2 regions of the Lacimicrobium alkaliphilum genome follow, and region 1 is predicted to be linked to the other one. Evidence: predicted binding sites of a transcription regulator. Region 1 holds the regulator's gene; the other holds the start of a gene.

Region 1 (16,082 bases):
AGCGTGAACAAAGTACGTAACCGGCAATAAAAGCCGGGGTTTCTTCTAGCCTGATATGAGCGATAGCCGGTTTTTCGGTGAACTGCTGGCTATACAGCTTAAATACATTGGGGTATTCGAATATGCCATCGACACGGCCTGTCATTAACATGGCCACCAGGCCTGAGCCCATATCTGTACCGCTGCGCTGCCAGATGCGCGGTTGCCACCGAGGGGCTTCTAATATCTGATCAAGCTCGTTGCCATATGAGCGGCCCTGCATGGTGCCTAACTGGATTTCGGGCGCCTTTTGCAATAGCTGATTCAGACTGAGCTCAGATGATGTCTCTGTGTTCAGTCCGATTTGTATTGCCAGCTCTTCGCGCAGATAAAGACGTAATCCGGGCACCACTGCCTGGGGCAGGGCGCTGGCAAGGCTGTAGTGCTGTCGTTCGGCATTATAAATCTTGTCGCCCACGCAGATATTGGGCTCCTGCTGCAAGCGCTTCAGGCCCCGTTGGGGATTGGTGGGCTCGACCTGAAACGCAACGCCATCCAATCCTTCAAGAATCAGGTCACGGAGCTGCTCGTCCATTCTGATGGATTTCTCAAATCCTGGGCTGGATTCTGCCAGCCAGATCATGGGAGCAGAGCTGACCGGCAGGGCGACAAATATCAGGATTAATACAAGACGTAACGACAACAACGATCACCTGCACAAAAATTGGTCGCGTATGCTACGCGATTTTTGTCTGATTGACCAAGTGCCGGCAGAGAAACGCTGACAATTTTAGTTTACAGTTAATCTTCTGGTGACGGACTGCCCTTATCCGCAGCGTTGTCCAGTATCTCGCCGGGTTTCAGTTCGCGAATATGAGCATACACTCTATCGGCCTGGTGCAGTACTCTGTCATCGCCAATGCCCACCGAATACATTCGGGCGTCAACAATGGCCTGCAGACCCGCCAGAGAATCTTCGACACCCACACACTGAGCGGGGGGATATTCAGCGCATCAGCCACGGTCAGAAAAATTTCCGGGTGGGGTTTGCCTTGTTTTATCTTGCCGGCATCGGCCACATAGTCAAAAGCATCTGTAATCCCCAGCCGGTCCAGTACCATCGCCGCATTTTTGCTTGCCGAGGCCAGGCCGATGGCAATGTTTCTGGCTTTCAGTGCATTAAACAGTTCAGTCACGCCCTCAAACAGGTCGGCTTTACTCATGCCGGCGATTAACTGCTGATAATGGCGATTTTTCTGTTCCGCCAGCTCCAGTATCTGCTTTTCCGGTAACCTTAAGCCGCCTTTTTGCAGAATAAACTGCAATGAGCCCATCCGATCAACGCCCTTAAGCTGTTCGTTGTCTGTTTTATCAAATTCTACACCGAGCTGATCGGCCAGGGCTTTCCAGGCCAGAAAGTGGTACTCGGCGGTATCGGTGAGTACACCATCGAGATCAAATATAAAGGCTTTGATGGTCATGGCTGTTTCTCCGCTTGAGTCTCAAGGGTGATGCTTTGTTGCAATGCCAGTTCAACGGCCTGGCCATGATGGAAAATGCTGATATTTTCGCCCTCAAGCAGATGATAGTGGCAATGCTGCCGGGCGACGCTGATTTTCAGGCGCCGCCCCAGGCAGTTAAGGTGAAAGCTGAAGCTCTGCCAGTTTGCCGGTAAGTGGGGCTCAAAATGCAACTGCTGATTGCGAATACGCAGGCCACCGAAACCATTGACGATGCCCATCCAGGAACCCGCCATACAGGCGGTATGAATACCGTATTCGGTGTTGCCATGACGATTGTCGATATCCATGCGCACCGTATCTTTGAAAAACTCATAGGCTTTTTGATATTGGCCGGTTTCTGCAAATTCGATGCTGTGTATACAGCTGGATAAGGTCGAGTCATGGGTTGTCAGTGGCTCGTAATAGTCCAGATTGCGCTTCTTCAGATCCTTTGAGAAGGCATCATCCAGCAGGTACATGGCCAGTATCACATCGGCCTGCTTGAGTACCTGATGGCGGTAAATCACCAGCGGGTGATAATGCAGCAGCAACGGGTAGTGATCGGCCGGAGTATTGGCAAAGTCCCAGGGCTTTTTATCCAGAAAGCTGTCGTCCTGCTTGCTGATACTTAAGTTGTTGTCATAGGGCAGGTACATCTTTTCAGCGGCCTGGCGCCAGGCGCTGATTTCTTCCATGTTAAGCGCCAGTTTGTCGCACAGCGCACTAAAGGCGTGTGGTGTTTCCTGCTTCAGCTTATCCGCCACCTGCACCGCAAACTGCAGGTGAGCGCGGGCCATGGCATTGGTGTAAAAATTGTTGTTAACAATGGCGGTGTATTCATCGGGGCCGGTCACGCCATCGATGCAGAACAGCCCGTTCTTGCGGGGGTTAAAATGCCCAAGGTCCAGCCACAGCCTGGCTGTTTCAAACAGCATTTCTGCGCCACAGTCCTGCATAAACTGCCAGTCGCCACTGGCCTGATAATAATTACGCAGTGCATGGGCGATGGCGGCATTAATATGGTACTGAGCGGTACCGGCCGGGAAAAAGGCTGAGCACTCATCACCGCCTATGGTACGCCAGGGGTAAAGTGCGCCTGTTTTGTGTGACATCTGTCTGGCTCGCTTTCTGGCGCCATCCAGGGTGTGGTAACGAAACTCCAGACATTTGCGGGCAATATCCGGATTGGTGGCAGACAAAAATGACAGAATATAGATTTCCGTATCCCAGAAGTAATGGCCGTCATAGCCATGGCCGGTAAGGCCCTTGGCGCCCATATTGCTGCGGCCATCCTTACCTGCAGACATAAACAAATGCAGCAGGTTAAAACGTATGCCTTGTTGCAGGCCTGCATCACCCTCAATTTCCACATCGCTGGATTGCCAGAACGCTGTGACCTTGCTGCTGTGCTGATCAAGCAGAGACTGCCAGCCCTGAGACCTGACTTCCTGCATGTCTTGTTTCAGTGCGGTTTCGATAGCGGCAAAATCCTGATCGCTGTTGTGGTGGTAGAGAATGTATTTGTCGATGACCAGCGTCTCACCCTGTTGCAGGTCAAATTCATACTCCAGCGCGGGACAGGGATCAGAATGGATCTCGCGCACCGACAACGGCGTATGGGAGAGCTGATGGCTGACTGAGGTACCGATGGCAAAAGGACTGTTGTTCACCTTGTGCAATAGTTGGATCTGCTGATTCTGCACAGTGGATTTTTGCAGCGTCAGGCTGTCTGCCATATTCAGCTGTCCCGCGCGGGGGTCGGCTTTATTGGCACTGAAGGAATAGTCCGCATCCACAGCGGATGAGAGGCTAATACGGCCGCAGAAATTCTCGGCGGTAATGTACGAGCGCAGCGCCAGCAGATTAGGGTGCGCCAATGACGCAAAGCGGCGGCTGGTGACACTGATTTGTTTGCCAGATTCACTTTGCCAGCGCATATCCCGGTTGAAGCTGGCATCTTTAAAATTCAGCCAGCGGCGGCCGGATTGGGCACTGCTGAAGCTGACTTTCTGGCCGTCCAGCGAGAATTGCATCACCTTGCCATTGGGCACCTGAAGCATCTTCTGATTGTGGCTGGCATAGCCATAGGCCACTTCACCATAGGTGATAGGCTCAGCATGATAAACGCCATTCAGGTAAGTGCCCTCACAGCTTGTTCCTTTGCCATCATGGCCTTCTTCCAGCGTACCTCTGGTACCCAGATAGCCATTGGCCAGGGCGAACAGGGTTTCTTCCAGCATGCTGTTGCTACTGTCAGTCTGTGTGCTGGTTAATTGCCAGGGTTCGGGAGCAAACAAATAATCCGTGCCTCTCGGTTGCATGGGCAGACTGTCCTTTTATCGGGATACTTGTGCCAAGGATAAGATTATTTACAAATAAATGCAATCGATTGCAATAATGTTAAATTAAGGTAAACTGCGTTTAAACTGTTAGCCTGCCTGGCAAAGGAATTTTCCTTGTGGCCGCGACTGGCGGGGCAACAATAATCCTGGATTCCGCAGTTGCGCGCGAGGTGAGAGTGCTATCGCCCGTGGGTCGACTGCCGAATTTAGGATAATTCTTTGGATTCAATACAGGTAGCCGTTTATGATTGCCAACCGCGTCAGGGTCAAGTACTCGCTGTTTCTTACCTATTTTGTGTTTGCCATATTGCTGAACAGTGTCGGCACTGTGATCCTGCAGGTGATCAACAGCTATGGAGTAAGCAAGGAAGCCGCCAGTGTGCTGGAGGGCTTTAAGGATCTGCCCATCGCCTTTGTGTCTTTTATCTTTGCCGCCTATCTGCCGAGATTCGGCTACCGCCGGGCCATGCTCACAGGCACCGCCATTGTTACGCTGGCCTGTTTACTGATGCCGCTGGTACCACAGTTCTGGATGAGCAAGCTGTTATTTCTGGCGGTGGGCTCGGCCTTTGGGCTGGTCAAGGTGTCGCTGTATTCCACAGTGGGCCTGATCACCGATGATCGTCAGCAGCACGCCTCTGTGATGAACACCATCGAGGGGCTGTTTATGGTGGGTGTGCTGTCGGGCTATTGGCTGTTCAGCGCTTTTATTGACGGCAGTAACCCGGGCTCAATGGCCTGGCTGAATGTGTACTGGTGGCTGGCAGCCCTGGCCGGCGCCAATTTTCTGATGATTTTGTTTACCCCTTATTCCAACCCGGTGCCAGAGCAGCACAGCCGACCCCTGACTGAATTTCTGGCCATGCTCAGACTGGCTTTTAAACCTCTGGTACTGGTGTTTATTCTGTCGGCTTTTTTGTATGTGCTGATTGAACAGGGCATAGGTACCTGGCTGCCTACTTTCAATAACGAAGTATTACACCTGCCGGCGGATATGAGTGTGCAGGCCACCAGTATTTTCGCCGCCTGTCTTGCTATCGGGCGGCTGGGTGCAGGGCAACTGATGCGCTTTATCAGCTGGTATCCGCTGTTAAATATCTGTCTGATTGCGATGGCGGCACTGATTTTAGTTTCTATGCCACTGGCCAGCCTGGCCGAAGTGAACCCGGGGATAAGTTGGGCGAGTGCGCCGGTCGCCGCCTTTTTGTTCCCCCTGATAGGCCTGTTTATGGCGCCAATCTATCCGGCGATTAATTCCATTATGTTGTCTTCATTACCCAAAGTGCAGCATTCGGCCATGACCGGGCTGATTGTGATCTTCTCTGCTTTGGGGGGGACGACAGGCTCAGTCATTACCGGGCTGGTATTCGGCCGCTTCGATGGCCAGAGTGCCTTTTACTTCTCGTTGTTACCGATTGTCGCGATTGCCATCACGCTGTTTTTCTTCTGGCGGGGAACAAAGAAGAGCTATATCAGTTAGATAGATAAAAACCTTGATATAATTGTGTTTATTCGGAACAGCTTTTAATATGTGCTGTAACTGATTCTGACAACAGGCTACATGTGAGAGCTTATTGGATACTGCTGGTATTTCTGATCAGCGCGTGCAGCCCCGGCCCGGAACTGAATATAGCCGGGAACCACTGGCTAGGTTACCAGCCTTATTATCTGGCAGCAGATAGCCAGTGGTCAGAATCCGGTACCAGAGTACGAGCCAACTTTACCCAACTTTCTTCCACTACCCACGTACTGCGAGTATTAGCTAATGGCCAGCTTGATGGCGCATTACTGACTCTGGACGAAGCTATCACCTTTGAGCAGCGGGCCGATTTGGGCCTGTGCGTGGCCATGGTGCTCAGCGCCTCAAAAGGGGCCGATGCGCTGGTGGTCAATCCTGACATTGTCGATCCGGACAGTGGCGATTTCAGCAATCTGAAGACCATAGGTTATGAGTCATCAGCCCTGGGCGGCTATATGTTCCGCAGAATTAAAGAAAAGCTTGCGCTGGATGAAAACAGAGTTGTTTCCAGATTATTGCAACCTGCCAGTCATTTTCGGGCCCTTAGTGAGGGGCAGGTGGACGGAGTGATTACCTTTGAACCATATCTGAGTAAATTATTGCAGGCGGGCTTTAAAGTTGCTTTCGACAGTACCGATATCAGCGGCGAGATCATCGATATTCTGGTCATGCGTGAAGATGTATGGCGTAACAATAAACGCAGCGTGCAACAGGTTATATGGCAGTACTGGCCGGTAGGATTGAATCTTCTTGAGCAGCGCCGCGCGTCTGATACCACCACTGCGGCGTTGCAGGCCAATACCGGGCTGCAGGAGCCCGCGCTTAGCCTGGCACTGAACAAAATGAGCTTTTACAAAGTAAAGGAGAGTCAGGCTTATTTACGGACTGAATTGAAAACACTGTCAATCTGATGACAGATTATCTTATCGAGCAGCAGGTTATCAGTTCGTCACCAGGTCTGGAGGCGTGCCCATGACCGCCTATCAGCAGGGCCGTATGCATTCTTTGCGGACTCAACTCACATTGATTTCTCTGGCAACCAGTATTCTGATTCTGATTATCATCGCTTTTGCGTTTGCCAGAGAGCAGCAGCACAGGGCCAGAACTCAGGCTCTTGGTGAACTTAAGACGACCAGTGCGCTGACCCAGGCCACGATCAACAGAGTTTTGCGCTTCGACATGCCTGAAGTGTTCGATGAGGTCTTTAGTGAACTGCACGTGCATCCAAAGATTAAAGCGGTGGCGATTGTTAACCAACAAGGCCGGTTCTTATATGGATATGGTAAGCAAAACCGGGACCGGCCGATCAAAGAACTGATGCCCCTGGTCGAACTGGAAAAAGTCAGGCAGGCAGCATCTACGTCACTAAGCGACTATGTGTTTCATTACAAGCAGGACAGATTGCTTGCTTATGTACCCGTCATTGCTGCTCAGGGCAATCTGATGGCCAATGAGCACTATGTTTTGCTTATTGAATATTACCATGCAAGTGGTTTCAGCCAACTGTTTGCAGCCCCTGTAACTGAAGTCTTCGTGCCGTTGGCCCTTATTCTCGGGGTCAGTTGGGGATTCTGGTTGCTGTTAAATACCATCATCACCAAACCCATCGGCAGACTGGTAGCCAGAGTCGAGCAGGCCGCTAAAGAGCCCGAGGCGCCGATAAATTTTGAACTGCGGACCGGCGGGAGTGAGATTCGTTTGCTGGCAGACGCCCTGGGGAATCTGCATAGAGAACGTCTGGCCTATGAAGACAATATCCGTCAACTGGCGTATTACGACACCCTCACTGGTCTGGCTAATCGGGTTGCTATTATTGAGCGCCTTGAAGAGTTCTCGGCTCAGCCAGAGGGCTTTGGGGCGGTTATTCTGATTGATGTGGATGGCCTGAAAAATATCAATGATGTGCGGGGCTTCAATTACGGCGATCAGGTACTGGTGTATATTGCCAACAAGCTGAGAGACTTAGGAGGCGAAAAATTGTCAGTGGGCCATCTGGGCTCTGATCTCTTTGTGATTATCTATCCGCCTGATTTTGATGATCCCGATATTGCAATTGCACAGGCAAAACAGTTTTCTGTAAAGCTGCAGGCTGAATTTCAGGCGCCGGTATGGCTGAAGGACGAATGGTTCAGCATCAATCTATCCATTGGTTTACTGTCTTACCCACAGAATCAGGGGCGGGCCGATGATATATTGCGCCATTGTGAAGTGGCAGTGCATCAGGCGAAAGAGAAAGGCGGAAATCAGATTACTCTCTATGATGATCAGTATAAGGCCCATCTGGAGCAGAATTTTATTATTCACTCAGGGTTATTAAATGCCTTAAAAGAAGATCAATTGAGTCTGTTTTTACAGGCAAAATATAATGCCGATACCAGCCTGGCAGGGGCCGAAGCGTTGTTGCGCTGGCAGCACCCTGAAAAAGGTATGATCAGCCCGGGGCTGTTTATTCCCATCGCAGAGAAATCCGATCTTATCGTTGACTTAGGTGACTGGATATTAGCTCAGTCACTGGCCTGGCTGGAGTCCACTCCTGTTGAAGACAGCTTTCAGCTATCGGTCAATATCAGTCCCCGTCAGTTTATGCGGACTGACTTTGTGACCAAGCTGGAAGCTCTGATGGCCAAATATCATACCCGGCCCAGCCAACTGGTGCTGGAGGTGACTGAAAGCCTGTTTATTGATGATATCGATGAGGTTAAACAGAAAATGCTCAGCCTGACCGAACTGGGCGTGCAATTTTCTATCGATGATTTTGGTACCGGCTACTCATCTCTGGCTTATATCAGGAGCCTCCCTGTGCAGGAGTTAAAGATAGATCGAAGCTTTATCAGTGAGATTGGCCAGGATAAAGGCGCCAGAGCTTTGGTGGAAGTGATAGTGGCGATTGCCCGGCATATGGGCTTTCGTATTGTGGCTGAGGGTGTTGAAACCAGGGAGCAGGTTGAACTACTCAACAGCATGGGCGCCATGGTGCTTCAGGGCTTTTACTTTGCCAGGCCGCAAGCCGCTTCAGATTGGTCTGTTAAGTAGTCCGGCTACATCAGCATCAGGGTCGCAGTACCTAAAAAGGCAAAGATGCCCACTACATCGGTAATAGTGGTCAGTATCACACCGCCTGCCAGGGCCGGGTCGATTTTCATCTTCTTAATCAGCAGGGGCAGGGTGGCCCCGGCCAGACCAGCGGCCACCATATTGATCATCATGGCAAAGGCAATCACGGCGCCAAGCATCAGATCATCTTTCCAAAGGGCTACCACACCGGCGATCAGCACAGCCCAGATGACGCCATTCAGCGCTCCCACCGCCAGCTCTTTGCCGATCAGCCAGCGACTGTTGCCACCGCTGACATGACCTAATGCCATGCCGCGGATCACCAGCGTCAGGGTCTGGCTGCCTGCGACACCGCCCATACTGGGTACTATGGTGTTGAGAATAGCCAGTACGGCGAGCTGACTTAAGGTTTCTTCAAACATATCACTGACCATGGCGGCCAGCAGCGCGGTGACCAGATTTACCCCCAGCCAGATGGAACGTTTCTGAGTACTTTTGAGCACCGGGGCAAAGGTGTCTTCTTCATCATCCAGACCCGCCATGCTCATCATGCTGTGTTCGGCTTCTTCACGGATAATGTCCACCACGTCATCGATGGTAATGCGCCCCAGCAGATGGTTCTCTTTGTCCACTACCGGTGCTGACACCCAGTTGTAACGCTCAAACATTTTCGCTACTTCACCTTCTGGCATATCCACCGGGATGCGCTCGGCGTCTTCATCCATCAGCTCTTCCACTGTCATATCGGCGGTGGCGGTTAAGAGTCGGATCACCGGTACCAGTCCAATCAACTTGTCATGGCGGTTTACCACATAGAAGGCATCGGTATCTTCAGGTATCTCTCCTTTTAAACGCAGATAGCGCAGAATGACATCCACTGTTACCTCGGGTCTTAAGGTAATAGTGTCGGTGTTCATAATCGAGCCGGCGGTATCTTCACCGAAAGACAGCGCCTGTTCTGCCCGCTGTCTGTCCTGCTCGTCCATGGAGCGCAATACTTCCTGGAAGATGGCATCCGGCAACCCGCGCAGCAGCTCGGCCAGATCGTCGGTGTCCATGTCTTCCAGCGCATCGGCGAGTTTTTCCGGCATCATCTGGCGGATAATGCCGTTACGCACATCTTCTGAGAGCTCTTCGAGAATGTCGCCGTGGAATTCGGGGTCAATCAGTTGCCATAATACGGCGCGGCTTCTGGCCGGGGTGGACTCGAGCAAAAACGCCACGTCCGGGGCCGGCATATGGTGCAGCATCTTGCGCACATGCACATACATACCGCTGCTCAGGGCATTATTGATGGTCTGAAGCTGTTGGTACGGAGATTGACTCTCGAAGGCTTGTTCCATGGTCCCTTATGCAACTTATTGATTTTCAGCTTAGTTTAGTGGATGTGAACGCGGAGATCAGCAGTTATCTGAGTCTGATTAGTGACTAAAGTACCATGGTTATTTATGGCCGGTAACGGTAAAGTCTGCGCAGGACATTTATTTACGACCGTTGTACTGGAATGGAAAACTTTTTCCTTGTTCTGATCTATCTGTTGATCGGCACGCAATTGCGCCGGGTCAGGCAGTTTCCGGCTGAGACCGGTATTGTCCTGAACCAGTATGTGCTTTATGTGGCCCTGCCGGCACTGGTGCTGCAAAAAATGCCATTACTGGAATTTTCCGCTCAGCTATGGATGCCCGCCGTATTGCCCTGGATGTTGTTGCTGATCACCGCCGGGGCGGTGTTGCTGGCCGGTAAGCTATGGAACTGGGAGCGCGGCGTGATTGGCGCACTGTTGGTGGTTCTGCCGCTGGGTAATACTTCATTTCTCGGTTTTCCCATGGTCGAAGCCTTCTACGGCGATACCGGTTTGCCCTTTGCAATTATCTACGATCAGGCCGGTTCGTTTCTGGCCCTTGCTACCTATTCCACCATTCTGGCTGCCTGGTTTAATCCTGCAACGGAAAAGCCGGGGGGCAAACAGATCCTGGCCAAGGTGCTGTTGTTCCCGGCCTTTATCGCCATGCTGCTGGGCCTGGCATTAAAAGGCTGGAGTTACCCGCCTTTTATGGAATTGTTGCTGGACTCTCTGGCCTCTACCCTGGTACCTGTAGTGATGATTGCGGTGGGCTTTCAGTTCCGCCTGCAACTGGATGGCGGGCAGAGTGCGCCATTGGCCTTTGCACTGGTATTTAAACTTGTGCTGATGCCGGTAATGGCACTGGGACTATTATGGCTGTTCCAGCCGCATCCCCTGTTAATTCAGGTGGCGGTATTTGAAGCGGCCATGCCGCCTATGGTTTCTGCGGGTGCACTGGCCATAGGCGCGGCGCTGGCGCCGAGATTTGTGGCGGCGCTTATTGGCCTTGGACTGTTTTGCAGTTTTCTGACCCTGCCGCTATGGTACTGGCTGTTAGGGGCGCTACAATAGCGGCTCGTTTGGGTATGGCAGGACCAGCAAGTGAGTGAAGTCAGGTTAATCAGGTTAAATAAATTTATCAGTGATTCGGGCTATTGTTCGCGCCGTGAAGCGGACAAACTGATTGAACAGGGCAAAGTCACCATCAATGGCGTGGTGCCTGAACTGGGCACTAAGGTGGCCCCGGGCGATAGCGTTGAGGTCAATGGTAGATCCATCGGCAGCAGCGCCGCCGATAAATCAGACCGGGTGTATATCGCCTATCACAAGCCGCCGGGCATTATCTGCACCACTGAGCGAAATGTACGGGGTAATATCGTCGATGCCATCAACCATCCCCAGCGTATTTTCCCGATTGGCAGACTGGATAAAGACTCTGAAGGTCTGATTCTGCTCACTACAGATGGTGATATCGTCAATAAAATTCTGCGTGCCGGCAATCGTCATGAAAAAGAGTATATTGTCACCGTCAACCAGCCTGTCAGTGAGCGGTTTGTGCGCCAGATGAGCAAAGGCGTGCCCATATTAGGCACCGTCACCCAGCCCTGTCAGGTGATCCCGCAAAGCCGTTTTGTGTTTAAGATTATTCTTACTCAGGGCCTGAACCGCCAGATCCGCCGTATGTGCGAATTCCTGGACTATGAAGTGACCAGACTAAAGCGCGTGCGGATTATGGATATTAATCTTGGCAATCTTAAGGCTGGAAAATGGCGTAATTTAACGGACCAGGAAATGGCCCGCATTAATCAGGCAGTACAACATTCTAAAAAGACGGTGGATGAGTGAGTTAGGAGTTAGGAGTTAGGAGTTAGGAGTTAGGAGTTAGGAGTTAGGAGTTAGGAGTTAGGAGTTAGGAGTTAGGAGTTAGGAGTTAGGAGTTAGGAAAAATTTTGACTAATCAAACACCTGAGTCAAGCTTTTTCTGCCTCACGCCTCACGCCTCACGCCTCACGCCTCACGCCTCACGCCTCACGCCTCACGCCTCACGCCTCACGCCTCACTCACTGCTCTTCATTAAACTTCTTCTGAATCAGCTGTTCTACGGCGGCCATGGCCGCTTCGGCGTCCTGGCCTTCGCTGACTACCCTGACTTCCTTGCCCATGCTGCTTTCCAGCATCATCAGGCCCAGTACACTGGTGGCAGACGCGGATTTATCGCCCTGATGGATGGTGACTTCGGCATCAAACTGATTGGCCAGTTTGGCCAGTTGAGTGGCGGCTCTGGCGTGCAGCCCGAGCTTATTCTGGATCAGCAGGATCTTTTCCAGTTTATCGGTACTCATTCCCGCGATAACTCCCGGTGCCGGATCTGCACATCAGGGTGTACCGCGCGAAAGGTTCTGGCCAGGCTCTCTGCCACATACACTGAGCGATGCTGGCCTCCTGTACAGCCGATGGCAATGGTCACATAACTGCGGTTATTGCGCTCGAGATGCGGCAGCCAGGTGGAGATCAAATTCTGTATCTGCCAGATAAATTTGGTGACGATGGCCTGTGAGCCGAGAAAGGTTTCTACCTGCGGATCTAACCCGGTCAGGTGTTTGAGCTCTGGTTCCCAGTGGGGATTTGGCAGAAAGCGGGCGTCAAATACGTAGTCGGCATCTTTAGGAATACCGTGTTTAAAGCCAAAGGACTCAAATACCAGCACCAGACGCGAGCTTTTCTTGCCCAGAATACGTTCACGCACCAGTTCGGCCAGTTGGTGTACTGACAGTTCACCGGTATCGATATAAAGATCGGCGCGTTCGGCGATAGGGGCCAGTAACACCGCTTCAGACTGGATGGCGTCAGTCAGGGACTTACTGCGCTTGGACAGAGGATGCAGACGGCGGGTTTCGCTGAAGCGCTTGATCAGCACATCGTCGCTGGCATCTAAGTATAAAATCATCAGTTCCCAGGTGGCAGGCAGGTAATCGAGTATCTCTACCAGCTCTTCGGGATCTTTGGGCAGGTTACGTACATCAATGCTCACTGCTACCTGATCGTATTCATCCACCACTGTATGGGTGAGGGTGGGCAGCAGGTTGACCGGAATATTATCCACACAGTAGTAGCCCAGGTCCTCCAGAGAGCGCAGCACGATGGATTTACCGGAGCCGGAGCGGCCACTGATGATAATGAGTTTCACACTATGGCCTCGTACAGTTCCTGATTGGTTTTAGCGTGGCGTAAGCGTTTTACCACGTCCTTGTCATTGAGTTTGGCGGCGATGGTGGCCAGGGTCTGCAAGTGGCCCTGGGCTTGTTCTTCAGGCACTAAAATGGCGAAGAAAATATCCACCGGCTGGTTGTCGATGGCGTCATAGGCCACGGGCCCGTCACTGGTGATCAGCACGGCCATGACTTTGTCCAGCCCGGCCAGGCGGCCATGGGGAATGGCAATGCCATTGCCAATGCCTGTGCTGCCCATTTTTTCGCGGCATAGCAGGCTGGTAAGAATAGGGTCGAGGTCAATGTCGGGCAGATGTTGATCGGCCACATCGCTGATGGTCTCGAAGATGCGTTTCTTGCTGGTGCCCTGAACTGCACAGATGGTGCAGTCAGGGGTCAGGATGTCTTTAATTTCCATGCGGAGTCAGTTTTAGTGTCGCTTGATCTTTTCTTTGTGTTTGATCACCTGTCGGTCAAGCTTGTCGATCAGGCCATCAATAGCGGCGTACATATCAGTGTGTTCGGAAGTGGCAAAGACTTCCGCGCCATGCAGGTGCAGTGTCGCTTCGGCTTTCTGATTGAGCTTTTCGACGTTCAGTATCACATGCACATTATTGATATGATCGAAATGTCGCTCCAACTTTGTAAACTTTGAGTCAACGTAATCTCGAAGAGAGTCGGTAATTTCAACGTGGTGTCCAGTAAGGTTGATTTGCATAATGCCTCTTCCTCTTGTTCGCCTATAACAGGCTTTTGCGTTGGTTGGACGGGGGAATCGACAGGGATTCCCGGTATTTTGCTATTGTTCGCCGGGCAACTTTAATACCTTGCTCGGCCAACAACTGTGCAATTTTGCTGTCGCTCAGGGGTTTGGCGGGTTTTTCTGCCGCCACCAGTTTTTTGATCAGAGCACGAATGGCGGTGGAGGAACATTCGCCGCCGCTTTCTGTGGCCACATGGCTGGAAAAGAAATACTTGAGCTCAAAAATGCCTCTTGGTGTGTGCATATATTTCTGCGTGGTCACTCTGGAGATGGTGGACTCGTGCATATCCACCATTTCAGCAACATCGTTGAGCACCATAGGCTTCATGGCCTCGGGGCCGTATTCGAAAAAGCCCTGTTGCTGCTGCACAATACAGTTTGCCACTTTCAGCAGGGTGTCATTGCGGCTTTCCAGGCTTTTAATAAACCACTTGGCTTCCTGCATATGGGAGCGGATAAACTGGCTGTCGCTGGCGTTCCTGGTATTCTTGCTCATCGCCGCGTATTGCTGATTGATACTCAGTTTAGGCAAGCTGTCGGGATTCAGTTCTACGGTCCAGCGGCCATTTTTCTTGGCTACCGATACATCGGGGATCACATATTCCGGTTCACTGGTAGCGATGGCACTGCCTGGCCTGGGGTTCAGGGTTTGTAATAAACGTAAGGCTTCACGCAGTTCATCCTCTTTAAGCCGGGCTTTGCGCATCAGGGTGCGGTAATCTTTGCTGGCCAGCAGATCACTGTATTCGAGGATCAGTGATTTTGCCTGCTCCAGCCATGGCGTTTCAGGGGGGAACTGACGTAATTGTACCAGCAGGCATTCCTGTACGCTGCGACTGCCGACGCCAACAGGGTCGAACATCTGAATGCGTTTAAGTACACAATCTACTTCATCCAGTTCTACTTCTTCATTGTCCAGGCTTTGCAGGATGTCTTCAGTGGTGACGGTCAGATAACCGACATCGTCAATAGAGTCGATAATGGCCATGGCAATGGCCTGGTCGGTGTCACTGAAATGGGTCAGACGCATTTGCCAGAGCAAATGATCCTGAATGCTGTCCGAGGTTTCCCCCTGATAGATATTGTCATCGGCGGCACTGACCGCAGAAGAACCGGGTGCCGATGAGGCGCTGTAATATTCATCCCAGGTAGTATCCATCGGCAGATCTTCGGGCAACTCCTGCTTTTCCAGGGCTTCGCCGGTTTCGATGCTGTCACTGTCTTTGCTGTTACTGGCTTCGTTGGACTCACCATTCAGGCTGTCGGCATCGCGGCGCTCTTCCGTATTCTGATCGGCAGATTCTTCTGTCTCCAGCAGCGGATTAGACTCCAGCGCCTCCTGGATCTCCTGTTGTAAATCCAGCGTGGACAGTTGCAACAGGCGAATCGCCTGCTGCAACTGAGGCGTCATGGTAAGTTGTTGGCTGAATTTTAACTGTAATGCAGGCTTCATTTACTTCTTATTCTGGTTCCGAGGGCCTTGGTTACGGGTATTCCGGCTTCTGTTCTCATACAAATATCCGCACGGCATTTTCTCTAACTATAGCTTGAATTGGTCACCCAGGTATACATCTCTGACCTGCTTGTTATTCAGTACTTCATCTGCGGTTCCCTGGGCGATTAACTCCCCATGACTAACAATGTAGGCTTTCTCACAAACATCAAGGGTTTCACGTACATTGTGGTCGGTAATCAACACACCGATGCCTCTGTCCCGAAGATGGCGGATTATATTCTTGATGTCACTGACTGATATGGGATCGACACCGGCAAAAGGTTCATCAAGCAGAATAAAGCGGGGGTTGGCAGACAGTGCCCTGGCAATCTCTACCCGCCTGCGCTCACCGCCAGACAAACTCATCCCTGAGCTGGTGCGAATATGATTGATATTGAACTCATCCAGAAGTGCATCGGCTTCCTCTTCCCGTTGCTGCTGATTGATATCCTTACGGGTTTCAAGAATCGCCATCAGATTCTGATAAACCGTCAGCTTACGGAAAATTGAAGCTTCCTGGGGCAGATAGCCGATACCGGCCCTGGCGCGAACATGCATGGGCTCGAGAGTCAGTTCCTGGTCATCAATAAAAATCTGACCTTTGTCCATGGGTACCAGACCCACAATCATATAAAAAGAGGTGGTTTTACCGGCACCATTAGGGCCTAACAGACCCACAATCTGGCCACTGGCCACTTCCAGGCTGACATCCTGCACCACCTGGCGACTTTTATAGGACTTGGCGAGGTGCTGTGCTTTTAATACTGACATCAGTCCTGCTGCTCCTGGCCGGGCTGTTGCTCTTCTTTGGTGTCACTTAAATCCTCGGGCTGAAAGATCGTCATTACCCGACCATCTTCCTCGTCAGTGCCCT
Region 2 (16,082 bases), 2.1 Mb from region 1:
ACATATACAGCCCCTGGCCTGAAGAGTGTAATCGTAAGCTTACCGGGGCACTGACCTTATTACACTTTGCCCCGACACAGGGTTCTGCCGATAATCTGTTGGCTGAGAATATATCGGAAAATCAGGTATATATTACCGGGAATACGGTTATCGATGCGTTGTTGCAGGTAGTGAAGCGCATAGAAGGCGATCCCGATCTGAGTGAGTCATTTGCCAGACAGTTTGACTTTCTTGATCCCGATAAAAAGCTGATTCTGGTAACAGGACACAGGCGGGAAAGTTTTGGTGGTGGCTTTGAGCGCATTTGTCAGGCACTAAAGGAGTTGTCCGCTCGTGATGATGTGCAGATTTGTTATCCGGTGCACCTCAATCCCAATGTGAAGGAGCCGGTGGAGCGGATTCTCAGCGGAGCAGATAATGTACACCTCATAGCCCCACAGGATTATCTGCCTTTTGTTTATCTGATGAGTCGTGCTTACCTGATTCTGACCGACTCTGGCGGGATTCAGGAAGAAGCTCCATCTCTGGGTAAACCGGTACTTGTCATGCGCGATACGACAGAGCGGCCTGAAGCGGTGGTTGCCGGCACAGTAAAGTTAGTGGGTACAGATACGCAACTTATTGTCGATGAAGCCACGAAATTGATGGATGATGAGGATGCGTATAACACCATGAGTGTGGCTCACAACCCATACGGCGATGGCAAAGGCTGTATCCGGATTGCAGATATCATCAAAGCACAATGACTCCGGTGTAGGGTTAAAGTGAAGAATAGATTGGTCAGAGGAATATTATGAAAGTCACCGTTTTTGGTGTGGGGTATGTTGGTCTGGTGCAAGGCGCTGTATTGGCTGAAGTGGGGCATAAAGTCGTCTGTGTGGATGTCGACCAGAGCAAAGTCGACTTTCTCAACAAAGGTGGTGTACCGATTTACGAGCCCGGTCTTGAGCCTCTGGTGAAGACCAACCTTGAGGCGGGACGCCTTAGTTTTACTACTGATGCCAAGGCGGGCGTTGAGCACGGCGATGTGATTTTTATTGCCGTTGGAACTCCCCCGGATGAAGATGGATCTGCAGATCTGAAATATGTACTCGAAGTAGCAGGCTCTATTGCCGAGCATGCACAAAAACACAAAATAGTGATTAACAAATCCACCGTACCGGTCGGAACAGCCGATAAGGTCAGAAATAAACTCAAACAAGTTCGACGTTGCGAACAGGCAAGTTTTGATGTTGTTTCTAATCCGGAATTTCTGAAAGAGGGTGCTGCTGTCAGTGACTGTATGCGCCCGGATCGTATTATTCTTGGTACTGACTCCGATATTGCCGAAAAGACCTTACGAGAGCTTTATGCTCCCTTTAACCGCAACCATGACAAGATCATCGTCATGGACATCCGCAGTGCCGAGCTGACTAAGTATGCAGCTAACTGTATGCTGGCAACCAAGATCAGTTTTATGAATGAAATGTCTAACCTGGCGGAACGTTTTGGCGCAGATATTGAGAATGTGCGCAGGGGCATTGGCTCCGATGCCCGTATTGGATACCAGTTTATTTATGCCGGTTGTGGTTATGGTGGCTCCTGCTTCCCGAAAGACGTGCAGGCGCTGGTGCGAAGTGCCAACAGCGCCGGTTATAGAGCCAGGATTCTCGAAGCGGTAGAGTCGGTGAATTATGCCCAGAAAGAAAAGTTATTTGAGTATATTTACCGCCATTTTGAAGGCGATCTTGAGGGCAGGACTATTGCGTTGTGGGGGCTCTCCTTTAAGCCCAATACTGATGATATGCGCGAAGCCTCCAGCCGGGTATTGATGGAAAAGCTGTGGCAGGCGGGTGCAAAGGTTCAGGCTTTTGATCCCAAAGCGATGGATGAAACTCAGCGCATCTATGGTCACCGTGATGATCTTCAGTTGTTAGGCACTAAGGAGAGTGCGCTTAGCGGTGCAGATGCACTGGTGGTTTGTACGGAGTGGCAGATGTTCAAAGCTCCGGATTTCGAACTGATAAAAGAACGGCTTACCGCGCCGGTGATCTTTGATGGGCGCAACCTGTATGAGCCCGATCAACTTTCCGCTATGGGGATTCAGTATTATGGCATTGGCCGGGGTAAGTCATTGGAAGGTAAGGTATTGTGAATACTGTAACGAAAGCGGTTATTCCGGTAGCCGGCCTTGGCACCCGAATGTTGCCCGCTACCAAAGCGATTCCAAAGGAAATGTTACCGGTAGTAGACAAACCATTGATTCAGTATGTGGTTGCTGAGTGTATTGCCGCCGGAATAAAAGAAATTGTGCTGGTTACCCATGCCAGTAAAAACAGTATAGAGAACCACTTCGACACCAGCTTCGAACTTGAGGCCACCCTGGAAAAGCGGGTTAAGCGACAGTTACTGGATGATGTACAGTCTATCTGTCCTAAAGATGTGACTATTATGCATGTGCGTCAGGGGGTGGCCAAAGGTCTGGGCCACGCTATTCTGTGTGCCCGCCCATTGGTTGGAGACAATCCTTTTGCAGTGGTGCTTCCCGATGTGTTGATTGATGATGCTGCAAGTGATCTGAGCCAGGACAATCTTGCGGAAATGGTGCAGCGTTTTGATCACAGTGGTGCGAATCAGATTATGGTGGAGCAGGTACCTCATGATCTTATCAGCCAGTTTGGCGTTGTCGATTTGGGCGGGCATGGTCTGAAGCCCGGTGAATCTTCATCCATTTCTCAGATTGTAGAAAAACCCAGAGCTGAAGAGGCGCCTTCTGATCTGGCAGTAGTAGGTCGGTATGTATTGTCGGCAAATATCTGGGATATGCTCGAATTTACACCACCTGGAGCCGGAGATGAGATCCAGCTTACAGATGCCATTGCCACACTGATGAAAACAGAGCAGGTGGACGCATATTATATGAAAGGTAAAAGCCATGACTGTGGCAGTAAACTGGGTTATATGAAAGCTAATGTGGAGTATGCCCTTCGTCATCCGCAGTTGGGTAAGGATTTTGCGGAGTATCTAAAGGCTCTGTAGGTTTTGTAGGGCCCAATTTATTGGGCGGTAGCGTTAGTTTATTGGATCTCGCGGAGACGCAGAGCATTTGAAGGAACCAGGTCGTGCTGTTCTCAGCGCCACTGCGAGAGAAATGAGTTATGTTGGTCGAATAAATTTCGTCCTACAAAAACATTAAATAAGGATAATTATGGCATTTAAAAAAGTATCAGTAGTAGGGCTGGGTTATATCGGTTTGCCTACTGCGGCAGTGATTGCTTCACGTGGTATCGAGGTAATAGGTATAGATGTATCTCAAAAAGCCGTTGATACCATTAATCAGGGCAAGGTACATATTGTTGAGCCAGATCTGGACATGGTGGTACAGGCTGCAGTGACTATGGGCAAGCTGCGGGCGTCAATGACCCCCGAACCTGCTGATGCTTTTATGATTGCCGTTCCGACACCGTTCAAGGATGGTCATCAGCCAGACCTGAGCTACATAGAGAAGGCTGCTGAGGCGATTGCGCCAGTTCTGGAAAAGGGCAATCTGGTGATTCTTGAATCCACCTCTCCGGTTGGTGCAACTGAAAAGCTGGCCAGCTGGTTACAGGCTCTTCGCCCAGATTTGTACTTTCCGGACCAGGGGAACGCTGAGCCTAATATTCATGTTGCCCATTGCCCTGAACGGGTTTTGCCAGGCCGGGTTCTGGAAGAACTGGTATCTAATGATCGTATTATCGGTGGCCTGACCCCAAAATGTTGTGACAAGGCCATCGAGCTTTACAAGACCTTTGTGCGTGGTGAATGTATTCCGACCAATGCCCGTACCGCGGAGATGGCAAAGCTGACAGAAAACTCCTTCCGGGATGTGAATATCGCCTTTGCCAATGAACTTTCGATTATCTGTGATGAGCTGAAAATAGATGTCTGGGAGCTCATCGCCCTGGCTAACCGCCATCCCAGAGTCAATATTCTTAAACCCGGTCCTGGCGTTGGCGGGCATTGTATTGCGGTTGATCCCTGGTTTATTGTTGACTCGGCGCCGGATTCGGCAAAGATCATCCGTACCGCGCGGGAGATCAATGACCACAAGCCAGAATATGTTATTAACCGGGTCAAGGCGGCAGCCGATCAGTTTAAACGCCCGGTGATTGCCTGCCTTGGGCTGGCTTTTAAAGCGGATATTGATGATTTACGCGAGAGTCCGGCTCTGGATATCACCTCAGAGTTGGTTCAATCAGGTATTGGCGAGGTGCTGGCGGTAGAGCCTAATATTCAGGAGTTACCGCAGAGCCTGCAAGGCAAAGATGTACGTCTGGTCAGCTTGCATCAGGCTCTGGAAGAGGCAAATGTACTGGTGGTGCTGGTAGATCATAAACCCTTTAAGGCCTTAACCAATAATGATATTAATACTAAAGTGGTTGTAGATACCCGGGGACTGTTCAGTCGCTTCTGAGCCTGAATTCTACAGGGTATAATCCGGATGTTAAAAGGCGGCCTGATGGCCGTTTTTTTGAATTAAATAGGACGTAAAATGAATAAGACGAGATTATCTGCTGTTACATTGGCGCTGGTGATTGGGTTGTCGGCTTGCAGTCAGAAAAGCGCTGAGGAATATCTGGCCAACGCCCAGAATATGATCGCAGAGGGAGAAGATAAGGCAGCGATAGTCGAACTTAAAAATGCGCTGTCTCAGGCACCGGACATGGGACTGGCCAGGCTGCTACTCGGAGAACTCTATTTTGATCAGAACGACTTTATCTCGGCGGAGAAAGAGTTGCTCAGAGCAATGGAGCACCTTTCTGATGTAAGCCGCGTGGTGCCGTTGCTAGCCAGGACTTACTATTATCAGGGCGACTATGCCGGGGTAATAAGCCTCTATGAACAACAAACGGACATCAGAGAAGATGCTGCTCAGACGACTCATCTTTTCGCATATATCTCGTCCCTTCGCTCCAGCCCCGAAGCTCAGAACTGGCTGACCTTCCCGGATAATCTTACCGGGGACAACCTGTTAATTGCCAGGGCATATCGGGCTCTGGTGGAGGGGCAGCTGCAGGAAGCCAACGACGCCATTTCAGAATTCAGTGAAGAAAAACTTCAGGTAGAGAAAGATTTTTTGCAAGGACTGGTCGCCTTCCGGGAGGGCAGATTTGAAGAAGCAGCAGCGCATTATAATGGCGTATTGACGCAGACTCCCAATCTCCATCCCGTTCGTTTCCAGCTTGTTGAGGCGCAGATTAACGCCCGGCAGTTTGAGCAGGCTGATGAGAACCTCGACCGGTTGCTGAAGCTGAGCAAAGAAAACCCTTATGCCAATTTGTTAAAGAGCAAGTTACGCTTTATTCAGCAGGATTTTGACAATGCATTACCCTTTGCTGAAAAGGCAATACAAAATGGCATGGATATTAAGCTGTCGCAGATTATTGCAGGTGTCAGCGCGTACAAGCTCAGGCAGCTTGAGTCGGCTTATCGCTATCTTAAGAGAGCGGCAAGCGATCTTGGCAAGGGCCATGATGTCCATCGCTTGCTGGCGCAGGTACAACTGATGTTGGGCTATACCGATGAGGCCAGATTGACGCTGAATGAGCTGGATGTGCTGAATGAAACAGATGCTGGTCTGTTTGCCGAAGCTGGCCTGCAGATGGCCGGTCAGGGAGACCTGGCGACAGCAGGTGACTACCTTTCCAGAGCCAGTGAGGCGGATCAGAACAATGCCAGATTTAAATTAACAGAGGGCCTGGTTAAACTGGTAGGAGAAGACGAATCCGGGATTGCCGATATAGAGGCAGCACTAGCCAATGACAGCAGCCTGCAGCAGGGCTGGGTGTTATTGGCAGAAACCTACCTGGATAAAGGGCAGAAGCAGAAAGCCATCGATGTAGCAAAACAATGGCAGCAAACCGATGCGGCCAGTGGCATGGCCCTTGAAGGTCTGATTGAACTGAATTCAGGAGATACAACCTCTGCTGAACAGGCATTGTTGGCCGCACTGAAGCAGGACAATCAACACCTGGGAGCGAGTCATTACCTTGTACAACTCTATAAGCAGCAGAATAAACCGCAAAAAGCGCTGGAATATGTAAATCATATCCTCTCCTTTGCGCCGGCGAATTTCCAGGCGCTGACTGACCTGGTCAGAGTCAAGCAACAGCTGGAACAATCAGAAGACATTATTCCGGCGTTATCGTCCCATCGCGAGCAGTTTCCGGAGTTGGCCGAGCCGAAATGGGTGCTGGCAGAGTATTTGCGTCATGTTAATCAGCCGGAAAAAGCCATCGAGGTGCTGGGAACCGATTTGGATAAGCTGCAAGCGACCGGGACAATGATTCTTGGTGATGCTTATGTGCAAACCGGGCGCTACGAAGAGGCCAGGGAAGCTTTTGTCAGCGTCAGGGAAGCCAATCCAGGCATTTTAGGTGGCTGGTTGCGCAGTGCCGGAATTGAAGAGTTGACCGGGCAGTATGACAATGCATTAGACATTGTTAATCAGGCGCTGGAGCGCTTCCCCGACCATTCCCGCTTGCTTCTGCTCAAGGTTAATTATCTGACAAAAACCAACCAGCTGGATGCGGCGAAGCAGGTTCTGACCAGCGCAAAAAGCAGTGACGCAGATACGGCGTTATTGGCCAGGCTGGAAGGGGAACTGGCATTGTCGGCCAGGCGCTACTCACAGGCTGAACAAAAGTTCAGAGATTTTTATCAGGCCAGGCCGGGCTTTGAAGCCGCTTCGTTGCTGGCTATTGCGCTGCAAAATACCGACAAAGTCCCTGAAGCGGCAAGGTTGCTGGAAGCCGAATTTGGGAAATTGCAACGTCCGATGATGGAATATCATACGCTGGCGGAGTTCTATTCCAACAATGAGATGTATTCACAGGCTGAGCAGAAATATGAACAGTTTTTACAACGCTACCCTGGGCATTTTCCCAGCCTCAACAACTATGCCAGCCTGAAAATAAAGCAGCAACAGTATGATCAGGCCCTGGTACTGGCTAAACAGGCGCAGGAAGCCGCACCTCAGGTACCCCAGGTCATGGATACCCTTGGATGGGCCTATTACAAGACTGGTGATATAGAGAATGCCGTACGCCTATTGAAAGAGGCGGCACGTAAGCTACCCGCTGATATCAATGTACAGATGAATCTGGCCGAAGTATTGGTGGCTGCAGGTGATGCACAATCGGCTTTCAGTATTCTGCAAAAGGTGGAGCCAGAAGATGACCAGCAAAATGAAAGGCTCCAGCGCCTTAAAGCAAAAGTGGGGGGAATGGGGTGATATATGCTCAGCAAAGATGTCAGAACTTTTTACAGCTCCCGATAAACAGGCATATAGCTTCAACCTGCAATTCAGAATAAATGTATAAAAAACAATTGGTTGTGTGGTTATTTTAAAGTTGGCACATAAGGTGCATTGATTACTCTGCCAGATTCATAACGATTAGTAGGATGTAATTATGAAGAAGTTCGTTAAAGCCGTTGGCGCATTATCGCTTGCCGCACTTAGTTTCTCTGCCGTGTCTTCTACAATAGATGCCGGCGGTATCACCTGGGATGCTTCAACCCCAGCTAACCCTTACATTGCTGATGTTTCATTCCAGCAGTGGTTCACTAATGGTACTTATGGTACTGCTGGTGGCGTTTCAACTATCACTGCTGATAGTGCTGCTTCAACGGCTCCGGCCTTTGGTGCTTCATTGAGCGGTGTGGGTCGCTTCTCTCAGTTTAATGATGGGCGTGATCAGTTGTTCGGTACTTTCTGTTCAAACGGATTCGGCACTTGTGAACTGACGTTTGCATTTGGTGGTCTGGTTGCAGTGGGTCAGAACCAATGGGATCTGTCGAATAGCTGGTTGAATGTGTATGTTGATGACAGTCTGGATTTTGGTCCTGCTAACTCAACTGCTTATCAGCGTTATAACCAAGCTCAGAATGGTGACCTGTGGGCATCTTTCACCTTTGATACTTTCGATCTTGATAGCGATAACCTGAATGCAGGTTTCGTAGACTCTTATCTGAGTATTGTTGAAGGTGTAGGTAACCCAGACGTAGTGGAAGCCCTTAACTTCCATGACGGTTGGTACGATATTTTCTACACTGCTTCTTCACAGATTGGCAGCAGCGGATATTCTATCAGCAGTAACGGTCAGGTTTCTCAGGTTCCTGAACCTACTACACTGGCTGTATTTGCTTTAGGTCTGATTGGTTTGGGTGCTGCCGCACGCCGCCGTCGCGCTTAATAAAGCCAAGTAAGAGTTTTGAAAAAAGCGCCGTAAGGCGCTTTTTTTATGTCCAGAATAAAAAGTAGGGTCAGAGTAAACTTATGGAGCTCGATTTACAGGCCTGATAAGTTTACTCTGACCCTACTTTTCTACTTTCAGGGGTTGTAGCGCCCCGGAGAGAGCACATTATTAGGATCCAGTGCCTGCTTCAACTTGCTGATAACCTGCCAGTGAGAGTCCTGACAGTCCAGCAGATTCTGTTGCTGCCGGATATTCAGCCTGTACGGCACAAACCCCCGCTTTAATCCTTGCTGAACCAGCGCTTTCAGGCAGTTGTGGGCCTGGGTGCGGCTGTTTTCATCAGCAAGGTTAAAAACGATAGGAATGGTCGAATCGACACAATCATGCTTGAGATTAGTAAAGGTGATCAGCGGTTCGATCCCGAACTGCGGGGTCGTGGTGCGTATAAAGTCTACAAACTCCCGCATTTTGTTACTTTGCATCGGGATCAGTGGGGCATACCAGAGCAGTCCGCAACCGTCCTGATCGGGTAACAGTGTTCTGTCACTCTGAACTTTTCCAGTACGCCAGTAAGCCAGTGGTAACGCAACCTGATTAGGCTGGCCGAGCATAATCTGCATTCCCTGCTCCAGAGAGTTCAGTTGCTTCTTAATGTCTTTAAGCGGGCCGAAACTGAAATGATCAGTGACGGCTCTGGCTGCTTTGAGTAGCAGGCTGTCGGAATATAATAACTGGCCTAACCCTTTGAGTCTTCTCCGGATAGCGGATTTTGCGGCTCTGACTATACCGGCTTCTCCATATATAGAGCCAACGATCAGCCAGCCAGGTACATCATGGCGTTTTACCAGTGTCGCAATTTGCTCATCTGTCATCACCTGATGAGCATTACCATTGGGATTATCTGCCATCATGGAAATCAGTCGGCGCCTGTCCATCAGGTTTATTGAGCCGACAATACCCTCGAAATCTTTGAGTATGTCCCTGACTGCATCACTCAATCGAGTGAATTTGCTCTCGTCAAAGCAGCGCAGATAAAAAGCGGTGAAGGCTTGTGGTTTTTTGCCCAGGCGTATGGTCATCTGTGTGACCACACCCAGGTTGCTCTGAGTCATCAGGCCATCCAAATAAGGCCCTAACTTCCATTTATAGGTTTTATCGATAAAGTCGGTGTTGCTGGCATCCAGCGCTGAGATGGGAGAGCCATACTCCTTATCGCACAGTTCAGGATGCGGTAACACCGCTTTTAGTGCGGTGACAGCTTCAAAGTGATCAGTGCGAGGGGTAATGCCATAGCCTCTTTCCAATGCATTAGCAAGGATACTGCAATTGGGCCCTGCTCCTGTTACCGGGGTCATCCAGCCCCAGCTATGCTCTGTCAGATAATCGCAAAGCTGTTGCTGCGTTACACCAGGCTCCAGGGTGATCAAACCCAGCTCTTTACTCACCGGGTAAATCTTGTTCATAAGGCTAAGATCCATAATGATCTTGGGCTTTTCTGTCTCCAAATCAGAAACTGAGCCATAGCCCCAATTTTTCGCGGAGCTGACCGGATATAAATGAAACCCCAATTTATTAGCCAGTGCCGTCAGTTCACAGACTTCTCGGGCAGTTTCCACTTTTACTGCAGCGTCCAGTGCAATAGGTGTTGAAAAAGTAGTTTTGCCGTATGTTAGTGTGGCCTGTTGTTTATCCAATATGCGTGCATCTGCCACAGACAGCAGCTGTTTCAATTGCGTAAAAAATTCAGTCATAAGAAGCTTTTTTTAATAAGCAAGGTTAAATGAGGGGACTTTCTTTTCGATACTGTAGCGGGTATTTGTTTTCTCGGCCGAGGTATCAATTGGAGCATCCTGCAATTGTGATGAGATTTCATGCTGAACATAATGTAACAGCTTCTTAAAACCAGGAGGAAGACTATCAAGTAGCACCTGCCGGTTAATATAATAAGGTGCTCTTTCACCATGATAATCCACGACAGGACCTATCTGCTTGAATGGAATTCCGACCAGGCGCAAACTTCTTGCTAATCTGGGCTCCATCATCACAAAGCAGTGATTTATACCTTGTTCCAAAGCAATTGAGGCTGCAGCCATATAAAGTCCTACAGCTATAAAAGGGAAGCAGCGCAGCTCGGCTTCCGAATAACTTTCTTCGTTAATCACACCAGTCGCAGCACCCTTGAATTTATCCATCTGACGTCGTCTGAACTGTTCTGGCACTGCAAGTCTTGATATCTCGCAGATCTCCGTGCGAGGGAAGTCCCAGGGAGCATTTTCATCACAACTTATCGCTTCAGAACAATATTTTTCAATCGGCAACAGTTCATCTGCGGATTTTGAATAAACAATGCGAACAGTACCGGCAAATTTCCCGGAAGGCTTATGTTCAATAACACAGTGATAGGAGTGAGGGTCAAAATCATCAGTTTCCAGACCCGAGGCTCTCTGTGGCTCAAACTTCAGTTCTTCGCAGTAAACCTGATGACGCATCCTGAAAGACGTTGCCTGCAACGCCTCAGAGCCTGCATATCGGGGGCGAAGATACCTGGCAAAATGCGCAGAAATATTTCCCGCTTCCCGATTGGCAAAGAATTTTAATGCAACCCTTGCTACAGGCCCGATAAAGGGCATCTTGGTCGCTTTCCTTAGATTAATAGGTGGCATTAATACTTATCTTTTCCCAGTGGTCTTCAAATCTTATGCCAGCCTGTCTGTGCGTCAAGGGTATTTGTTGAAATTCGGTAAATTAGTCGCAACTAGACCGCGATTGACTCATAAAAGAGCTGTTAGAGTTCTTAGTTTCGGAGAAAAATTACCTTAAGTCATACTTCAAATATCTGATTTTAAGCGGCTTTATCATTGCTGCTGTTAATCGGCACAGAAGCCGGGGTTGTTACCTTTGGCTTTTCAATAGAGGGGATATCTTGGTTGGCAGAATGGCTTTGGCTGTGTCATAACCTAATGCGTAAAGGGTATCTTTCTGCGCTGCAGTCATATCAAAATCAACTGCAGAGAGGGCGCCGGTATTGATCACTACCGTACTGTGCCAATAGCTGGCATTGACATACTCTCTTGATAGCGCAGTCATAAAGGTACGTATAAGCAACAGAATGTACTGAGTCAGTGGAACCCAGGAGCGCTTTACGAGTGGCTTATATTCATTGTTACTTTTTAGCCGGAAGCAAACAGAAGGCGTGCCATCTCCAGCCCAGTCACGAAAAAGCGCATCCTCTGACAAGATTGCCCCGTCCACCAGTAAATGTTCCTTATAGGATTTAAAGCTGAAAAGCAGCGGAATCGACATGGAGAACCTTACAGCCTGAGACACCCGCATGGTTGGTGAGGTTACCCGGTTGAAAATCACCGGGCCACCACCATTGACGTCTGTTGCCACTATGTGTAAGTCAATCTCCAGTTGTTCGAAGGTTTTTCCACTCAGCTTCCTGTCCATCCAGTGCTCAAATTTATCTCCCGAGCTCAGGCCTCCGTCCCTTAGCAGACGGATCAAGGAAAACCCTCTGAACTGCCGGAAGTTGGTTTCCAGTGCCAACTGATGAATCTCCGATAATGACATACCAGTGCTGTAAAGCGCCGTAACAATAGAGCCTCCGGACACACCTACCAGATGCTTAAAACCAATTCCCAGATCTTTAAGTGCTGCCAGAATGCCAATATGAGCGGGCAGCCTGGTGCCTCCGCCTGAAAAAATCGGGATGATTTCCTGTGGAAGGTTGTCGGTATTGTCGGTCATTATAATTCAGATAAAAAATCTTATTTATCAGTTAATTATGGTTCAAGTTCGGGTAAGTACAAGGCGCCTGGGCAGTATTTCTGATTTCTGGCGTTGGAGCTAAAAGCAGCACAGGAGTAATTAAAGTGCTCGGTTCAGATATTGATAGGCGAGCCCTGCCCATTCGTAAAAGGCTCTGTGGCTGCGCTCAAGACTTGTCGTATTTGGCCAGCCCCAGTCAATAGATTGGCTGCTCAGATGCTCAACAGGCACTGGAATGACATTAATACCTTGCTGATTCAGATAGTATTTGGCTCTTAACTGATGACTCGCTGAGGTGACCAAAGCAACAGTTTTTCCCCGCAGGTGTGACGCCAGGGCCTGAGCCTCTTCTTTCGTGTTGGTTCCTGAAGGAACACTGACAATATGCTCAGGCGATATGCCCAAGGCAAGAAAAAATGCCTTGTTGGCCTCGGCTTCAGATTGTTCACGATATTTGAGTATGCCTCCGGAAACATAGACAGGTTTCTGCTGGTATCGGTACATTTGGCTTGCCTGCAGGTTTCGCAGTAGTGAGCACCTGTGCCATCTGTCTGCAAAAGGCCGTGGAGTATCTTCATAATGTCTGCAGCCCAATACCAGAATAGCATCAGCCTGCTGTAAGACCGGCGCGTCGGCCTGAATAACAGGGTATCGGCGTTCTATGGGTTTCAGCATCATATTGCTAGTCATTGGCAGGCTACACCAAAGCAAGAATACAGAGGCCAGTGTCAGCACAAACCATGCGGTTTTATTGGCTTTAAACAGAAGCTTTAACAGCAGTGCAATAAACAACAGAGTGAAGAAGAGATTCAGAGGCTGAATCAAAAAGTGCACTGTATTGCGAAGAAGTTCAATCATAATGAGAGGGGGGCGGGACGCGTTAGTGGCACAAATAAAAAGTGCGACCCATTGGTCGCACTTTCTGTTAACTTTCTAGAGTAGCTTACTTGCGAAAGCGTCTTGCACCTAACATCAGCAGACCCATACTCAGCACTGCGATAGAGGCTGGCTCTGGAATTTCCTGAGCGGTGATATTGAAAGCAAACTGTACGTTGTTATCACCACCTTCCTGAGTGGTAAGGCCAAAGCAACCTGCCGCAACACCAGCAGCAGCGCAGGCATCAGCGCCTAACAAGCCAAGACCTGGAGCTACGATTTGCACGGTATACATATAACCGTTAAAGCTGAACATACTGATTAAATCTGCAGCTTGCAGTACAAAAATATCATCACAAACAGTAGCCGACCCATCTATACAATCGCCTGCAACATTTGGAGTCTCAATAAAGTCGATTGAGAAGTTTGAACTGAATGAAGCGGTTTCGCTTGAACCATCATAAGGAGGGTTCGGTTCTGCTGCAAACAGAGTCAGGCTACTGAAAAGAGTGGCTGACTCCAGTGTGGCAAAAGAAGAGCTAATAGAGTTATTTGTGTGAGTGATTTCCGCTGTTTGTGCACCTAGTCCGTTGGTGGTGACACTGCCGGAAGCCACTGTAGGATCAATAGTTAATCCGCTTCTTTCTGACGCCGCTACGCCACCCCAGCTTATTTCTGAAGTGGACACTGTCTGGCTACCACCGCCGGCAGAGAAGGTTGGGGCATCAGGACCAGCTGTTACCCACTCAGTGACAACATCATAATCCCATAATGTAACCATTGATGCACTGGCGACGGATGATGCGACCATTGCCGCGCCAGCCAAACTGTTTAAAAGTAATTTATTCATTGTTTCAATCCTCGAAATCTTGTCAATTATTAGCCTTGGGCTTACTTCACTACACCCGTCCCACTAGATAAAGCAATTACCTTGCCAATAATTATGTCATTGAAAGTAAAGGAAAAAATATTTTTATGATAAAGCAGGTGTTAAAGAATCAGACATCGGTTTACAGTATTCATTACGGTATCGATACTAGGAATTGCGTACTGTGGGTCGTTGTCATTCAGGTCAGACACTTTTTCTTGTTGTTGAGCTTAACAGAGGAGATACTTTTCCCGGATAGCAAACAACCCTGAACCCATTACTATTTGTCAGAAAAGGAAATTTGCCATGTTTAAAATCATTTCTCTGGTAGTACTCAGTGTTATTAGTTTACACCTTCAGGCACAAAGTTTTGAGTCAGTGGTATCGAAGGTAAAAGGATCGGTGGTCGGGATTGGTGTGCATGATCCGCTAGGGGCTCCTAAAAACACCTTACAAGGTACCGGCTTTGCGGTTGGGGATGGTAAGCATATCGTCACCAATTTCCATGTGGTGGAGCGCGCACTGGATGCAGAATCGATGCAAAAGCGCGTGGTATTCGTTGGCCAGGGCGAGCGTCCGGATGTGCTGGAAGCTGAAATTGTGATTACAGACCCGGCTCACGATCTGGCTGTGCTGAAGATAAATAAAAAGGTGGCTCCTTTTAAGCTGGCTGAAACTAAACGCTTGCCGGATGGCAGAGAAGTGGCTTTTACAGGCTTTCCGATAGGTGCGGTACTTGGACTTTACCCTGCCACTCACAGGGGGTATATTGCAGCCAGTACGCCAGTGGTAACACCAAGTGCCAATGCACAACAGCTCAGCATTGAGATGATCAAGCGAATGAAAGAACCCTTTGTGGTTTATCAGTTAGATGCTACGGCTTATCCGGGTAACAGTGGTAGTCCGGTTTATGATGTTAAAACCGGGGAAATTGTTGCCATTATCAATAAGGTCTTTGTGACGCAAAGTAAGGAATCGGCCCTTTCAGCCCCCAGCGGTATTTCCTATGCGATACCGGTAGAGTATCTGCAGAGGTTGTTGCAGGAGCTCAACGATTAAGCCGTTTTCTGTTGATACAACCTGGATAATGACTTTCTGAGTAAATGAGGAATTAAAAGTTTGAGCGGCATACGCAGCATGTGACCCCGCCAGTAAAGGATCGTGGCGGCGATATGGCGCTTCCAGGTTCTGGAGCTTTTGTGGTTGGGTGTAAATATATACCGGAAGCTAAAATCCAGTATCAACCCGGGGCGTTTTAAGGTCCGCCTTATTGGAGTATCAAAAAGCGTATTGCAGTAGTAAAAGGCCAGCTCAAGATAACCTTTCAGTCCCAGCACATCAGCTCTGCTTTTCAATCTGTCAACAAAATCACTTTCCATACTGCCGAAATGCCGGAGCAGAATATCCAGGTCTGAAAGATCCCTCAGTCCGTTATGGAATTCACTTTCGGTAAACAGGTGGCAGGCACTATGGATTACCAGATCTTCGGGGGTAAGAGTCAGTAAATCTCCGACATTTTCAAGCTCAACCTTTTGTGTTTTAAAGCGCTCTGGCTGAGGGCAGTCCCTGTTGGTCAGTGGCAGAATATTATGATGCACATCCAGTACAGTTCGGGTTTCACTATGTTTCAGCGGCGGGATTTCATGCATCCACTGTCGGTAATAGCGATCGTCATAATCATCTACAAGGGTGCGTTGCCAGCCGTCACCAAGCAGACTGAATTCAACCCGTTTAAGACTGGGTTTATCAACCAGAATGTCGATGTCAGAAAAGCGCCGACCTTTGGCAACGTCCAGGTCATGAGCGATATACGCGGCGCCTTTAAGCAGCACCCACCTTTGGCAACGCTGATTAAGTAACCTGCTGAGTGAGTGAAGTTCACACTTTGCCTGTTGGATTTGTCGCTGTGCAACTTTCTGCTCGGAAACCAGTGGCCACCTGGCAAAACCGGGTATTGTTCCCTGATATTGACTGTCTAGCAGCATGCAGGCCAGTCGGCCTGACAGGTTGGCCATGCGCGCCTGACTGAGAATTGTCTGCCAGTCATTATCGTTAAATTTCTCGACGATACTGATATCTTTCAGAGTCTCAAGTAACAGGCTCATGAATTCTGCACCAGATTTTCAAGAGTTTCTGAGGCATCTTCGAAGCGGCTGTACTCAAATTCAAAGCAGGGAGTTTGCTGTAAAATGTCTGCAATTTTATGAAAGCCTTCCACCCCGAGTACATTATAATTAAAGCTATTGTCGATCAGTCTCTGAAAGCCCTCGGGTGCTGATAGCGGCGACAGACTGGCATTACTGCCGGCTTTATATTTCGGAAACACAATGCAGTGCAAAGGTGAACTC

The links. Region 1 encodes sigma-54, which starts transcription at its own class of promoters, with help from an activator protein. Its sites were predicted from a motif close to GTTGGCACGNNNNTNGNNT; they were not measured.
Region 2: a site for sigma-54 is predicted at 13,787-13,805, ahead of AT746_RS13260 (THxN family PEP-CTERM protein). Genes of this name have one in related genera too.

What each region holds. Positions count from the first base shown of each region.
Region 1 covers NZ_CP013650.1:669,089-685,170, forward strand. Annotated here, with positions in the region: gene AT746_RS03180 (hypothetical protein) at 1-682, opposite strand, end outside; gene pgmB (beta-phosphoglucomutase) at 840-1,460, opposite strand; gene AT746_RS03190 (glycoside hydrolase family 65 protein) at 1,457-3,802, opposite strand; gene AT746_RS03195 (MFS transporter) at 4,068-5,303, shown strand; gene AT746_RS03200 (ABC transporter substrate-binding protein) at 5,387-6,253, shown strand; gene AT746_RS03205 (putative bifunctional diguanylate cyclase/phosphodiesterase) at 6,315-8,375, shown strand; gene mgtE (magnesium transporter) at 8,381-9,739, opposite strand; gene AT746_RS03215 (AEC family transporter) at 9,901-10,812, shown strand; gene rluF (23S rRNA pseudouridine(2604) synthase RluF) at 10,843-11,586, shown strand; gene AT746_RS03225 (HPr family phosphocarrier protein) at 11,802-12,083, opposite strand; gene rapZ (RNase adapter RapZ) at 12,080-12,928, opposite strand; gene ptsN (PTS IIA-like nitrogen regulatory protein PtsN) at 12,925-13,368, opposite strand; gene hpf (ribosome hibernation promoting factor) at 13,381-13,668, opposite strand; gene AT746_RS03245 (RNA polymerase factor sigma-54) at 13,691-15,166, opposite strand; gene lptB (LPS export ABC transporter ATP-binding protein) at 15,254-15,979, opposite strand; gene lptA (lipopolysaccharide transport periplasmic protein LptA) at 15,979-16,082, opposite strand, start outside.
Region 2 covers NZ_CP013650.1:2,918,989-2,935,070, reverse strand. Annotated here, with positions in the region: gene wecB (non-hydrolyzing UDP-N-acetylglucosamine 2-epimerase) at 1-746, shown strand, start outside; gene AT746_RS13305 (UDP-glucose dehydrogenase family protein) at 794-2,134, shown strand; gene galU (UTP--glucose-1-phosphate uridylyltransferase GalU) at 2,131-3,018, shown strand; gene wecC (UDP-N-acetyl-D-mannosamine dehydrogenase) at 3,188-4,435, shown strand; gene prsT (XrtA/PEP-CTERM system TPR-repeat protein PrsT) at 4,514-7,255, shown strand; gene AT746_RS13285 (PEP-CTERM sorting domain-containing protein) at 7,434-8,216, shown strand; gene AT746_RS13280 (FAD-binding oxidoreductase) at 8,354-9,970, opposite strand; gene AT746_RS13275 (PEP-CTERM/exosortase system-associated acyltransferase) at 9,983-10,849, opposite strand; gene AT746_RS13270 (patatin-like phospholipase family protein) at 11,112-11,969, opposite strand; gene AT746_RS13265 (YdcF family protein) at 12,090-12,848, opposite strand; gene AT746_RS13260 (THxN family PEP-CTERM protein) at 12,934-13,716, opposite strand; gene AT746_RS13255 (S1 family peptidase) at 14,041-14,793, shown strand; gene AT746_RS13250 (nucleotidyltransferase family protein) at 14,790-15,839, opposite strand; gene AT746_RS13245 (HprK-related kinase A) at 15,836-16,082, opposite strand, start outside.